2 regions of the Cobetia sp. BL01 genome follow, and region 1 is predicted to be linked to the other one. Evidence: predicted binding sites of a transcription regulator. Region 1 holds the regulator's gene; the other holds the start of a gene.
The links. Region 1 encodes sigma-54, which starts transcription at its own class of promoters, with help from an activator protein. Its sites were predicted from a motif close to TGGCACNNNNNTTGCTNT; they were not measured.
Positions count from the first base shown of each region.

Region 2: the regulator sigma-54 is predicted to act here: its motif matches at 1,971-1,988, upstream of ACZYGA_RS09845 (NarK family nitrate/nitrite MFS transporter).

Region 1 is NZ_JBVBEE010000002.1:487,576-493,661, reverse strand. Features, by position in the region: gene mgtE (magnesium transporter) at 1-572, opposite strand, end outside; gene ACZYGA_RS05855 (HPr family phosphocarrier protein) at 737-1,006, opposite strand; gene rapZ (RNase adapter RapZ) at 993-1,907, opposite strand; gene ACZYGA_RS05845 (PTS sugar transporter subunit IIA) at 2,004-2,474, opposite strand; gene hpf (ribosome hibernation-promoting factor, HPF/YfiA family) at 2,484-2,792, opposite strand; gene ACZYGA_RS05835 (RNA polymerase factor sigma-54) at 3,392-4,840, opposite strand; gene lptB (LPS export ABC transporter ATP-binding protein) at 5,195-5,935, opposite strand; gene lptA (lipopolysaccharide transport periplasmic protein LptA) at 5,938-6,086, opposite strand, start outside.
Region 2 is NZ_JBVBEE010000004.1:250,756-256,841, reverse strand. Features, by position in the region: gene ACZYGA_RS09855 (CmpA/NrtA family ABC transporter substrate-binding protein) at 1-941, opposite strand, end outside; gene ACZYGA_RS09850 (ANTAR domain-containing response regulator) at 992-1,567, opposite strand; gene ACZYGA_RS09845 (NarK family nitrate/nitrite MFS transporter) at 2,177-3,535, shown strand; gene ACZYGA_RS09840 (hypothetical protein) at 3,706-3,873, opposite strand; gene ACZYGA_RS09835 (GNAT family N-acetyltransferase) at 4,099-4,671, opposite strand; gene dbpA (ATP-dependent RNA helicase DbpA) at 4,896-6,086, opposite strand, start outside.

The sequences.
Region 1 (6,086 bases):
TTGATGGGCAGGGCGCCGATGAATTCATCGCGGCGCGAGACGACCAGCAGGGTGTCGGTGGAATCGGGAAGTCGCTCGTGACGGCGGATGTAACGCAACACGACATCCAGGGTGATGTCCGGACGGATGGTGATGGTGTCCGTATTCATCAAGCCGCCGGCAGTGTCCTCGGGATAGGACAGCACCGTCTCGACCCGCTGGCGTTCCTGCGCCTCCATGGAGTCGAGGACTTCGAGAATCACGGCATTCGGAAGCCGCTGGAGGATGTCGGCGACATCATCCGGTTCCAGATTCTCGGTGGCGGCCAGGACGTCCTCGGCATCCATGTCCTTGAGGAAGTCGCTCTGGATATCCTCGCCAAGGTATTGGAGCACATCGCCCTGAAGTTCGGCGTCGACCAGCTCCCAGAGCAGGTTGCGCTCCTTGGGGGGGGAGGATTCCAGCAAGTGGGCCACGTCCACCGGTGCCAGGCCGCGATTCAGCATGCGCCTTGCCTGATCCAGCTCGCCACTTTCCAGTGCCTGTGACAGGCGATCAAGTCTTGGCTTGAGTTTGCGTGACGTCTTGCTCATCTGTCGGCTTCCCCTGTCGACATGAAGGACAGCGTTGATTCTACCATTGGCGCAGGGGGGCGCGTCGACAAAAGAAAACACTGTTTCTTATCGATAGGGCAATCAGCGCGGAAAAAGTGGCAGAAAGCCGGCGGGCGGGGGATGTCAGACGGGGTGCGGCGGCGTCATTCTTCCTCTTCGAAGCGCGCCTCGAACAGGGACTCGATCGCAGACAGGGCCTCATCTGCCTGTTCGCCCTCGACATCGATGATCAGCGCCGTGCCACACGGGGCTGCCAGCATCAGCAGCGCCATGACGTTGGCCGCGTTGGCGCGTCGCTCACCGTGACTGACCATGACCGTGGCCTCGAAGGGCGCACAGCAGTTGACCAGCTTGGTGGCAGCGCGAGCATGCAGCCCGCGCTTGTTGGTCAGAACCAGTTCACGACTGGGCATCGTGTGACTCCTGACGGGTATCGCTGATCGCCAGGGCCGTATGGATCCCCAGTTCCCGGTGGCGTAGACGCACCTCAGGAAGCTGCTTGGCGAAATGTTCGGCCAGCTGCTCGCAGAGATAGACGCTGCGATGCTGGCCACCGGTACAGCCCACCGAAACGGTCAGGTAGCTGCGATTGCTGGCCTGATAGGCGGGCAGCCAGCGTTCCAGCCAGCCGGCGATGTCATCCTGCATTGCCTTGACGTCCGGGTAGCGCTGCAGGAATTCCGCCACGCTGTCATCACGACCGGTATCGCTGCGCAGATTGATGTCCCAGTAGGGGTTGGGCAGGCAGCGGGCATCGAACACCATGTCGGCATCGGTCGGCACGCCATGCTTGAAGCCGAAGGACTCGAAGGTGAGTGTCAGATGACGAGAGCTGTGCTGCGCGACCTGTTCGGTGATGCGCGAGCGCAGGTCATGCACGCTGAGGTTGGTCGAGTCGATGACAAGATCCGCCTTCTGACGAATCGGGGCCAGTGTCTGCTGCTCGATCTCGATGGCCTCGGCCAGCGTGCGGTCATTGTCGCGGGTCAGCGGATGACGGCGGCGGGTCGCGGAATAGCGTTCGAGCAGGACACGGGAGTCCGTGGTCAGGTAGACGACCTGCACATTCATGCCGCTCTGACGAACGCTGTCGAGCAGTTCAGGGAAGCGACTCAGGGCATCGGGGAGGTTGCGCGCGTCAATGGAGACCGCGATGCGCCGGCGGGTGGGGCTGTCCTTTTCCAGCTGCTCGACCAATGGTGCCAGCAGCATGCCGGGCAGATTGTCGATGGCATAGTAGCCAATGTCTTCCAGCGCCTGGAGGGCAATCGATTTGCCGGAACCGGAGCGACCACTGATGATCACGATCTTCATGGAGTGCTCTCCCAGGGCGAGGTCAGCATGAGGTGAAAGCGGAGGGTGCCTGAGGCCAGTCAGCGACAAGCCCGGAGCGAGTCCGGGCTTGCAGGTTCAGCGCGCCGGCAATTCGGCGATGGCCGAGGTCAGGGCATCGAACAATGCTCGCTGGCTGTCTGCCTGGCGCAATGCTGCCCGGTTGGTGGGCGAGTTGAGCAGTTCCGCCACCTGGCCGAGCAGAGTGAGATGGGTGTCATCTGCCTCCTCGGGGACCAGCAGCACGAACAGCAGATCGATGGGTTCGCCATCGATGGCGTCAAAGTCGATGGGGTCACCGAGCTTCATGAACGCCGCGATGGGGGTCTTGCAGTGTGGACTGCGTGCATGTGGCACGGCCACGCCGTGGCCGATACCCGTCGAACCCAGTCTCTCGCGCCCGATCAGGCGCGAGAAGACTTCCTGGCTGTCCAGGCTGGGAATGTTCTGAGCAATGAAGGTGCTGAAGAATTCCAGCACCCGCTTCTTGCTCCCCCCGGGGACGCCGTAGAGCGTGCGCTCGGGGGGAAGAATCTGATCAAGTGTCATGGCAGAAGGTCAACGGGTCCCGGTGCCCTGAGAGCGAGCCTGGGACTTTTCCTTGTGTTTGACCAGCTGGCGGTCCAGCTTGTCGGCGAGCGCGTCGATGGCAGCGTACATGTTGGGGTCTTCTGCCAGGGCATGGAGGTCGGCGCCAGCGGCGTGCAGGGTGCAGGCAGCCTGTTGGCGTTCCTTCTCGATCGACAGTGTCACCTGAACATTGGTGATGTTGTCGTAATGCCGTTCGAGGCGAGCGAGCTTCTCGTTGACATAATCGCGGAGAGGATCGGTGAGTTCCACATGATGCCCGGTGATATTCACTTGCATGGACACGCTCCTTTATCCAGCGGGTTGCCTTTGAATTGTAACCCTTTTTGACTGCGAGCAAACCCTGATTGAACGCGCGGCCACTTTCTGACTCCGGCCATGGTCTCGTGGCGATCATCTGCTGGCGAGAGCGGCGGTGCCGGTGTACCGAGCGTCTACCCCGACAATGCCCAAGCTTTGAACAAAGATCAACGCTGCGCTGCATCGTGGCGCAAGGCTTGTCTTCAACCCAGCGAGGGATATCAGCAGGTTCTTCATGAGCATCGCCTCGCATCACGGACGGAATGGGGCTCGAGAAACCGGCCGTTTGTGGCCAATGTCAGCATTTACGTCGACGTTCGTGTGGCAGGAGTCGGTGGCGACCCCTGGCTATCTGTCCGTGGGATGTGAGGGAAAAAGAAAGCACTCTGGAGAAAAGTGGCTGGAAAAATAGGCAATTGGGGGCGTGAAGTCACTCACGCAGTCGCAAGGACAGGCATTGCCAACCGGTATTCAGACGACCGATTGGCAGATGATGCCAGGATGGCAGGTGCAAGGGGGCGAGCTTCAGCGCTCCGACGTGTGGAGCCCGCTGGCCTGCGGGTATCCGTTGTCGAGACTCACGCCAAGCGCTTGCGCTCGCTGGAGGAGGGGATGCCCATGGCCTCGCGATACTTGGCGACCGTCCGGCGCGCTACCTCGATGCCATCACTGGCCAGCAGATCCACCAGGCGTGAGTCGGACAATGGCTTGCGCGCCGGTTCTTCCGAGATCAGCTTGCGAATGCGCGCGCGGATCGCGGTGCTGGAATGCGCGTCACCGTTGCCGCTGCCACCCACCTGACTCGAGAAGAAGAACTTGAGTTCGAACACGCCTCTCGGGGTGTGGATATATTTCTGGGTGGTCACCCGCGAGATGGTGGATTCGTGCATCTCGACCACTTCCGCGATGTTGGCGAGGATCAGCGGCTTCATGCCTTCTTCCCCCTGCTCGAGGAAGTCGATCTGGCGCGCCATGATCTCGCGGCCCACCTTGAGCAGGGTGTCATTGCGTGAGGACAGGCTCTTCATCAGCCAGCGGGCTTCCTGAAGGTTGTCCTTGAGGAAGGTGTTGTCCGCGGACTTGTCGGCCCGCTTGATGAGGGCGGCATATTCCGGCTGGATACGCAGCTTGGGCAGCGCTTCCGGGTTGAGCTCGACCTGCCAGCCGTGACGCGTATGACGGACCAGCAGGTCCGGGATGACGTAATCACTGGCAGGCTCACCCCAGGCGGACGCCGGGCGCGGGTCGAGCGCCCGTACCAGACGAATGACGTGATCCAGTTCATCATCATCCAGGCTCAGGCGACGCTTGAGCAGCTTGCGATCGTCATTGCCCAGTGCCTCGAGGAATTGCCGCACCAGACGGCGGGCCTGGGCCAGCAGCGGCAGATCGTCCGGCAGCAGGGCCAGCTGCAGCAGCAGGCATTCCCGCAGGTCTCGAGCGAACACACCGGTGGGATCGAACTGCTGAAGGCGCAGCAGGACCTGCTCGAGTTCCGACGCCTTGAGGCCGGGCAGTCCCTGACCTCGCAGACCATCGACCAGTTCGTCCAGGCTCATGCTCAGGTAGCCGGCCCCATCCACCGCATCGATCAGACTCTCCGCCATCTGGCGTTCACGCGCATCGAGGTCCGTCATCGCCAGCTGCCAGCGCAGATGGTCCTGCAGGCTTTCGACACTGGTGTTGCGATCGAAGTCCGGCCCGTCCTCGCTCGAGCTTCCGCTGCCGGAACTGGTCAGACTGCCTGCGTGATCCTGGTAGAGGTCCGACCAGTCACTGTCGAGAGGGTATTCTTCAGGAATCTCGCTGTTGGTCTCGGAGGTGGAGATCTCGCTCTTGTCCTGTGTCTCCGCGACATCCAGCGACTCGTATTCCTCGTCAAGCTCCAGCATGGGGTTTGACTCAAGCGCCTGCTGTATCTCCTGACGCAGGTCCAGCGTCGACAACTGCAGCAGCTGGATCGCTTGCTGAAGTTGCGGGGTCATTGTCAGGGAAGTGCCGAGTCGAAGCTGCAAGGTGGGTTTCATGGGGTCTGTCATTCACGGCAAAGGAACGTGCATCTACGCTATACCGTGGGTCGGGGCACTGACAAGGGGCAGTCGAGAATATTCAAGCAACTTGCATGCCATGTTGCCACCAAGGTGGTATGGACGTCATGCATTCGAGTGAGGTGTGGCAGAGCAGGAGGGTTCACGGGGAGATCACGCAAGCGCATGTCGAGGCGCTTGCGTGAGGGGGCGGGGAACGAGGCCCCGACAGTGAAGCAGGAAGTGGCGGGTGCTGGAGGGTGCTGGTGAGAGCAGAAGAGGTCGGACGGCTCTCGTCAGGCTGACGGCTCTTACCAGGCTGACGGCTCTTACCAGGCTGACGGCACTCTCGGGCTAGAGCTTGAACTCATGGCCCAGGTAGACATCACGCACTTGCTGGTTGGCGAGGATGGTGTCGGCGTCGCCATGCGCGATGATCTGGCCATCGCCCACGATGTAGGCGGTATCGCAGATGTCGAGTGTCTCGCGCACGTTGTGATCGGTGATGAGCACCCCGATGCCGCGGTCACGCAGCTGGCGCACGATGCTCTTGATCTCGCCCACCGAGATGGGGTCCACGCCAGCAAACGGCTCATCGAGCAGCACGAAGTCCGGCTCGGTGGCCAGTGCGCGAGCGATCTCCACGCGGCGGCGCTCCCCGCCGGAAAGGCTCATGCCGGCACTGTCACGAATATGCGTGATGCTGAACTCGTTGAGCAGCTCCTCCAGGCGTGCCTTGCGTCCGTTGCGATCCAGGTCCTTGCGCGTCTCGAGGATCGCCATGATGTTGTCGGATACCGAGAGCTTGCGGAAGATCGAGGCTTCCTGGGGCAGATAGCCGATGCCGGCGCGAGCCCGCTGATGCATGGCGGCGCCGGACAGGTCGTGGTCATCGATGGTCACGCTACCGGCATCCGAGCGCACGAGGCCGACGATCATGTAGAACGAGGTCGTCTTGCCGGCCCCGTTGGGGCCCAGCAGGCCTACGATGTCACCCTGGCGGATTTCCAGCGAGATGTCCTTGACGACCTTGCGACCCTTGTAGGCCTTGGCCAGATGACGAGCGCTGAGGGTACGTGGGCTGGCAGCAGTCATGCTCATTGGTCCTTGCTGGCATTGGCGCCACGTGGCGTCAGGGTCATGTGGACGCGTGACCCCTCGGAGGATGAGGCATCGGTGCCATTGCTGGCATTGACCTGGCGCTTGTCCAGGAAGTATTCCACGTAGCCGCCTTCGAAGGTGTCGT
Region 2 (6,086 bases), on a different contig from region 1:
GGGAAGTTGGCCGCGTAGCGATGGAAGATGGTCCAGCCGGGATTTTCCCGCTGGAACGCCTCCACCGACTGCTCGACATCCACGTCGCGCAGTCCACGCGCCACCACCGAAAGCGGCACTTCCTGCATGCCTTCATCATGCAGCCACTGCGCGGCCTGCTCACGGTTGCCCGGGCGGTCCAGCCAGGCACAGGCCTTGAGCAGCGCGCGAATCAGCGCCTGATGCGCCAGCGGGTGCTGCTCCGCCCAGTCCTCGCGCACGCCCAGCACCTTTTCCTGTCCGAAGCGCCAGATATCATGACTGCCCGCCACCACCTGCCCCATGCCCTGCACGGCGGCCAGACTGTTCCAGGGCTCTCCGACACAGAAGCCGTCCAGCGCGCCACTTGCCAGCTGGGCGGCCATCAACGGCGGGGCCACCGCACGCATCTCGATGTCGCGATTCGGGTCGATCCCGCCGGCCGCCAGCCAGTAACGCAGCAGATAGCGGTGCGAGGAGAAGGGATGCACGCTGGCAAGCTTGAGCGCCGCCTCCCCACGCTCGCGGCGCGCCTGCACGTGCGCCGCCAGCGCCCGAGACACCGCCAGCGGAGAGCCCAGGTCATGCCCCTCCTCGGCCAGCGCCGCCATCAGGGCCCGCGACAGGGTGATGGAGTTGCCGCCCAGATTGAGCGTCATCGCGCTGATCACCGGTGTGGCGCGGCCATCCAGCCCCAGGGTCGAGGTCAGCGGCATCAGCGCCAGCATCTGCGCGCCCTGCAACACGCCGGTCTGCAGGTCATCGCGCAGTGCCGCCCACGACGGCTGCCACTTGAGCGTCACGGCCAGCCCCTCCTCACGGAAGAACCCCTGACGCTCCGCCACCACCAGAGGTGCCGCGTCATTGAGCGGCATCAACCCCAGCGTCAACTGATGGCCATTGAGAAGAGAATCACTGAGCATCACATCCACCTTTTGAACGATCGAAAGAGAAGGACATCACGAGACTCGGCTCAGTGCCGACGCGACGCCTTGAGCAGCTCATCGGCCAGCTCGTGCAATGCCAGACGCCGATTCATCGCGGTCTTGCGCAGATATTGGTAGGCCGCATCCTCCCCCAGTCCGCGACTCTCCATCACCAGCGCCTTGGCGCGATCCACGCTGCGCCGCTGTATCAGAGTGGTCTGGGTGCGATTGAGTTCGCCCTTGAGGGCACGGTGAGCCTCGAAGCTGGTGATGGCCACCTCGACCATGCTGCGCACCATCGCCGGCATGACGTGATCCACCACGTAGGCGGACACGCCGGCGCCAGCCGCCTGGCGCACCAGGTCCGGCGCGTCCTCACTGGCCAGCATGATCATCGGCTTGGGATAGTGACGCCCCAGCTGGCCGAGGTGCTCGAGGGTGTCACGGCTGGGCAGGTCGGCGTCGATGATCACGGCATCCGGCTGATGGTGCTGCACCAGCGCATGCAGGTCCTCGTGTTCATCGACCCGCAGCGCCACCTCGAAGCCGGCGCTCAACAGCGCCTGCTCCAGAGCGGCGGAACGCTCGCTGCGCACATCGACGATCAACACGGTCACGGGCATATCAGGCTTCCTTGGCAGTGTGTCAGGCGGTGGTGCCGGGGTGTCAGGCGACGCCTCGAGCGATCAGGCACCGACGTCCGAGATCAAGGACGACGGCGTCTTCGCAAGCGGGAGTCAGGATGGCGTCACGCCTCTGACACTGCAGGATTCATGCCACAAACTGGTGCAGCGCTGGCCTGAAAGGCCTTCCGCAGTGCGCAAGGGCGCGCCCGACTGCACAGCAATGATGCATGGCGTGATCTGGCGATCTCTCGCCCGCCACGTGCGCCAGACTGGATCATCTTCACCCCACCGCGCACCGCCACTGGGCATCGCCCTGCTTACTCCCCACTGCTGTCTTGCCCGACATGATGATTCCAAGCCCTTGATATGACGGGGGTTGGACGCACAACACCCCTGCAAGTGGCGCGCTACTTGCTTTGAGTCAGGCAATGGCAGACAAGCGTGCCATGCATCATCCATGACGTGGACCAGGCTCCCGGGAGTACGAGTGCGTCGAACCAGGCCCCTCAATGACGAGGCGCCCCGCTGTCGTTCACAGCTGTTCGACCACCCGTCGTGCGCCGAGACCCTGGCGTCCGGCACCGACGCTGTACCAGGAGCCCACTCATGGATATTCGCAACAAGGCCAGCCGTATCCGGCTGTTCAGCTTCAATACCCCGCAGATGCGCGCCTTCCACATGTCGTGGTTCGCCTTCCACGTCTGCTTCTTCGGCTGGTTCGGCATCGCGCCCTTGATGGCCGTGGTGCGCGATGACCTCGGCCTGACCAAGACCCAGATCGGCAACACCATCATCGCCTCCGTCGCCATCACGGTGATCGTGCGACTTGCCATCGGCGTGCTGTGTGATCGCATCGGGCCACGCAAGGCCTACACCTGGCTGCTGTGCCTCGGCTCTCTGCCGGTGATGTGCATCGGCTTCGCCGACAGCTTCGAATCCTTCTTCCTCGCCCGTCTGGCCATCGGTGCCATCGGCGCGTCCTTCGTCATCACTCAGTACCATACCTCCGTGATGTTCGGCCCCAACGTGGTCGGCACCGCCAATGCCACCACCGCCGGCTGGGGCAACCTGGGCGGCGGCACCACCCAGATGCTGATGCCGCTGGTGATGGCCGGCCTTCTGATGCTGGGCGTCGAGCAGACCCTGGGCTGGCGTCTGGCGATGGTCGTGCCGGGCATCGTGCTGTTCCTCACCGGGATCGCCTACTACTTCTTCACCCAGGATGCCCCGGACGGCAACTTCAGCGAGCTGCGTGAGCGTGGTGAGCTGCCCAAGGCCGAGAAGGAATACAGCATGCGCGCCACTTTCGGCGCGGCGGCACGCGATATCCGTGTCTGGGCCCTGTTCCTCGTCTACGGCGCCTGCTTCGGGGTCGAGCTGACCATCAACAACGTCGCCGCCATCTACTTCTTCGATCACTTCGACCTCGATCTCGCCACCGCCGGCCTCATCGCGGGCCTGTTCGGCCTGATGAACCTGTTCGCGCGCACCCTGGGCGGCGTCTTCTCCGACCTGTTCGCCCGTCAGTCCGGCCTCAAGGGTCGCGTGCGCTGGCTGTTCATCGCGCTGCTGTGTGAAGGCGTGGCGCTGGTCGGCTTCGCCCAGATGGAAACCCTCGCGGTGGCCATCGGCATCATGCTGGTGTTCAGCCTGTTCGTGCAGATGGCGGAAGGCGCCACCTTCGGGATCGTGCCCTTCGTCAATCGCAAGGCACTGGGCGCGGTGGCCGGTATCGTCGGCGCGGGTGGCAACGCGGGGGCTGTCGCCGCGGGTTTCCTGTTCCGCAGTGAAGAACTGACCTACCAGGAAGGCCTGATGTATCTGGGCATGGGCGTGATCGTGATCTCGCTGTTCGCCCTGCTGGTGCGCTTCAGCGCCGCCACCGAGGCCGAGGAAGGCCGCGCCTATGAAGCCGCCGTCGCGGAACGCAAGCAGCAGAGCGACCAGCAGCCCGTGTCTGTCTGAGCCTGTCTCTTCCTGAGACTTTCTCAAACCTCTGACACATGCAGCCCTGATATACGGAGCCCTGATACACGGAGCCCTGACATGCAAAGGCCCCGCCTCTTGAGAGGCGGGGCCTTTGTGCATTCACACCTTGCGGTTCGCCGTGCTCGTGAGCGAGTCACGGCCAGCCATCAGCTGTCGGTAGCGTTCTCGACGCTGTCACCGGCGTCTTCCACGGCATTGTCCATCTTCTCGCCAGCCTTCTCCATCGGGCCCTCGTCCTCGCAACCGGCGAGTGACAGGCCACCGAGACCCAGCATGGCAATCATCAGCGAACTACCCAGAGTCTTGAGCTTCATGATGTCTCTCCTTGAATCATCGGTCGGGATAACGCCCCGGCCTGCACACCAGTACAGACAACAGCGCGGGGATACACAGGACATGGAGCGGGTGTCGCGCGGTTTCAAGGGTGGCGCAACGCCGAGTTGCAAGGGGATGACCGAGTGAAGAGGCACACCACAGGGCAAGCCCCTTCGAGGAGCCCGGCTCAGAGCGCGAATCTGCGCTCGAGCCAGAGGCCCAGGTCAGAGGCCCAGGTCAGAGAAACCATGGTCGAACAGCACCTCGCCTCCCAGCCCCGCCAGATAGTCCGGCACCAGCTCGATGGCCACGAAGGCGCCAGGCACATCCTCGTGATGGCAATAAAGGCCGTAATGGCGCGCCGGATGAAAGCCCAGATGTGCATAGAATTCGGCATGACCCGCCGCCACCACGGCGCCCGCTCCCAGCAGACGACAACGCTTGACCGCCGAGATCACCAGCCGCTTGCCGATGCCATGACGCTGGTGCTGGGGCAACACCGCCAGAGGCGCCAATGCCATCAGCACGCGCCCCGGACAGCCGGAGAGTTCCACGCGCGAGGCCATCACATGCCCCAGCAGCCCTCCTTCGCCTTCACTGAGGTGACGCCCGCTTTCCGGGTCAGAGAAGCGCTCGGCCACCAGCGAGATCTGCGCCAGATCACTGCGACGCAGTCTGTCGCCCAGGCGAGCCTCCCGGTGGCCGGCAAACACGGATTCATGGATGCGGTAGATGCGCTCATGATCGATGAGACGTTCTTCACGGATGCGAAGATTATCGGCGGGATTGTCAGTCATCACGAGTTACCGGTTCAGCGCCCTGTCGATCAGGGCCGTCACCCCCAAGCTTAGCCACCGCCGTCATGGCCCGCGAGAGTCAATCTACTGCTCAAAAAGCACGATGCCCGCCGAAGTGGCGGGCATCGAATGACGTGATGACAAGGTCGTGATCCAGATGAGAGACGTGGGACCTGCCATGTCACTCCTCTGCTGATTTCCACGCCATCAGGCGGGCGCCCCTGTCAGCTCTTGAGGCGACGCGCGCGGAAGGAACGGCCCTTGAGCTTGCCGTTCATCAACTGGGTCAGCGCGGCCTTGGCGACATCGCGCTCCACCGCCACGTAGGTGGTGCGGGCCAGTACCTTGATCTTGCCGATCTGGCTGCCCGGCAGGCCGCCATCGCCCGTCAGGGCACCGAGGATGTCGCCGGGACGCAGCTTGTCCTTCTTGCCGCCATCGATCTGCAGCGTCGCCATGCGCGCGCGGAAGGGTTCACGGGTCAGCATGCTCTTCGCCGGCAGCGGCTCGGCTTCCAGCGTCTGCTCGAGGAAATCTCCCAGCTTGGCCAAGCGATAGTCTTCCTTCTCGGTATACAGCGTACAGGCGATACCGGAGCTGCCCGCGCGACCGGTACGCCCGACACGGTGGACGTGGGCATCGAGGTCCCGGGCGATCTGGTAATTGAAGACAGCATCCAGAGCGTCGATATCCAGCCCGCGTGCCGCGACGTCCGTGGCCACCAGAATCGAGGTGCTTTTGTTGGCGAACATCACCAACGTCTGATCACGCTCGCGCTGCTCCAGATCACCGTGCAGGGCCATGGCACTGAAACCGTGCTCATTGAGGGCATCGCTGACCTCCTGTGCCTCACGCTTGGTGTTGCAGAACACCACGCTGGTGTCAGGACGATACTTGAGCAGCAGAATACGCAGCGCCTCGAAACGCGCCTCTTCATCCGCTACCCGGTGAAACAGCTGACGGATGCTGCTGTCATCGTGGGTGGAGGCGACCTCGATGCTGACCGGCTCCCGCAGGATGCGCTCGGCGATCGGGCGCACGCCATCGGCGAAGGTCGCGCTGAACAGCAGCGTCTGACGCGCTTCCGGGGTCTCGGCGATGATGGCATCCAGCACCTCGGCGAAGCCCATGTCGAGCATGCGGTCGGCCTCGTCCAGCACCAGGGTATTGAGCTCGGCAAGGCTCAGGCTGCCCTTGCGCAGGTGCTCGTCCACACGGCCCGGCGTGCCGACGATGATATGCGCGCCGTGTTCCAGCGAGCCCAGCTGCGGGCCGAAGGGCGCACCGCCACACAGCGTCAGCACCTTGACGTTGTGCAGACCGCGCGCCAGACGGCGGATCTCGCCGGCGACCTGATCGGCCAGCTCACGCGTGGGGCACAGCACCAGCGACTGGACACGAAAGCGCGAGACCTT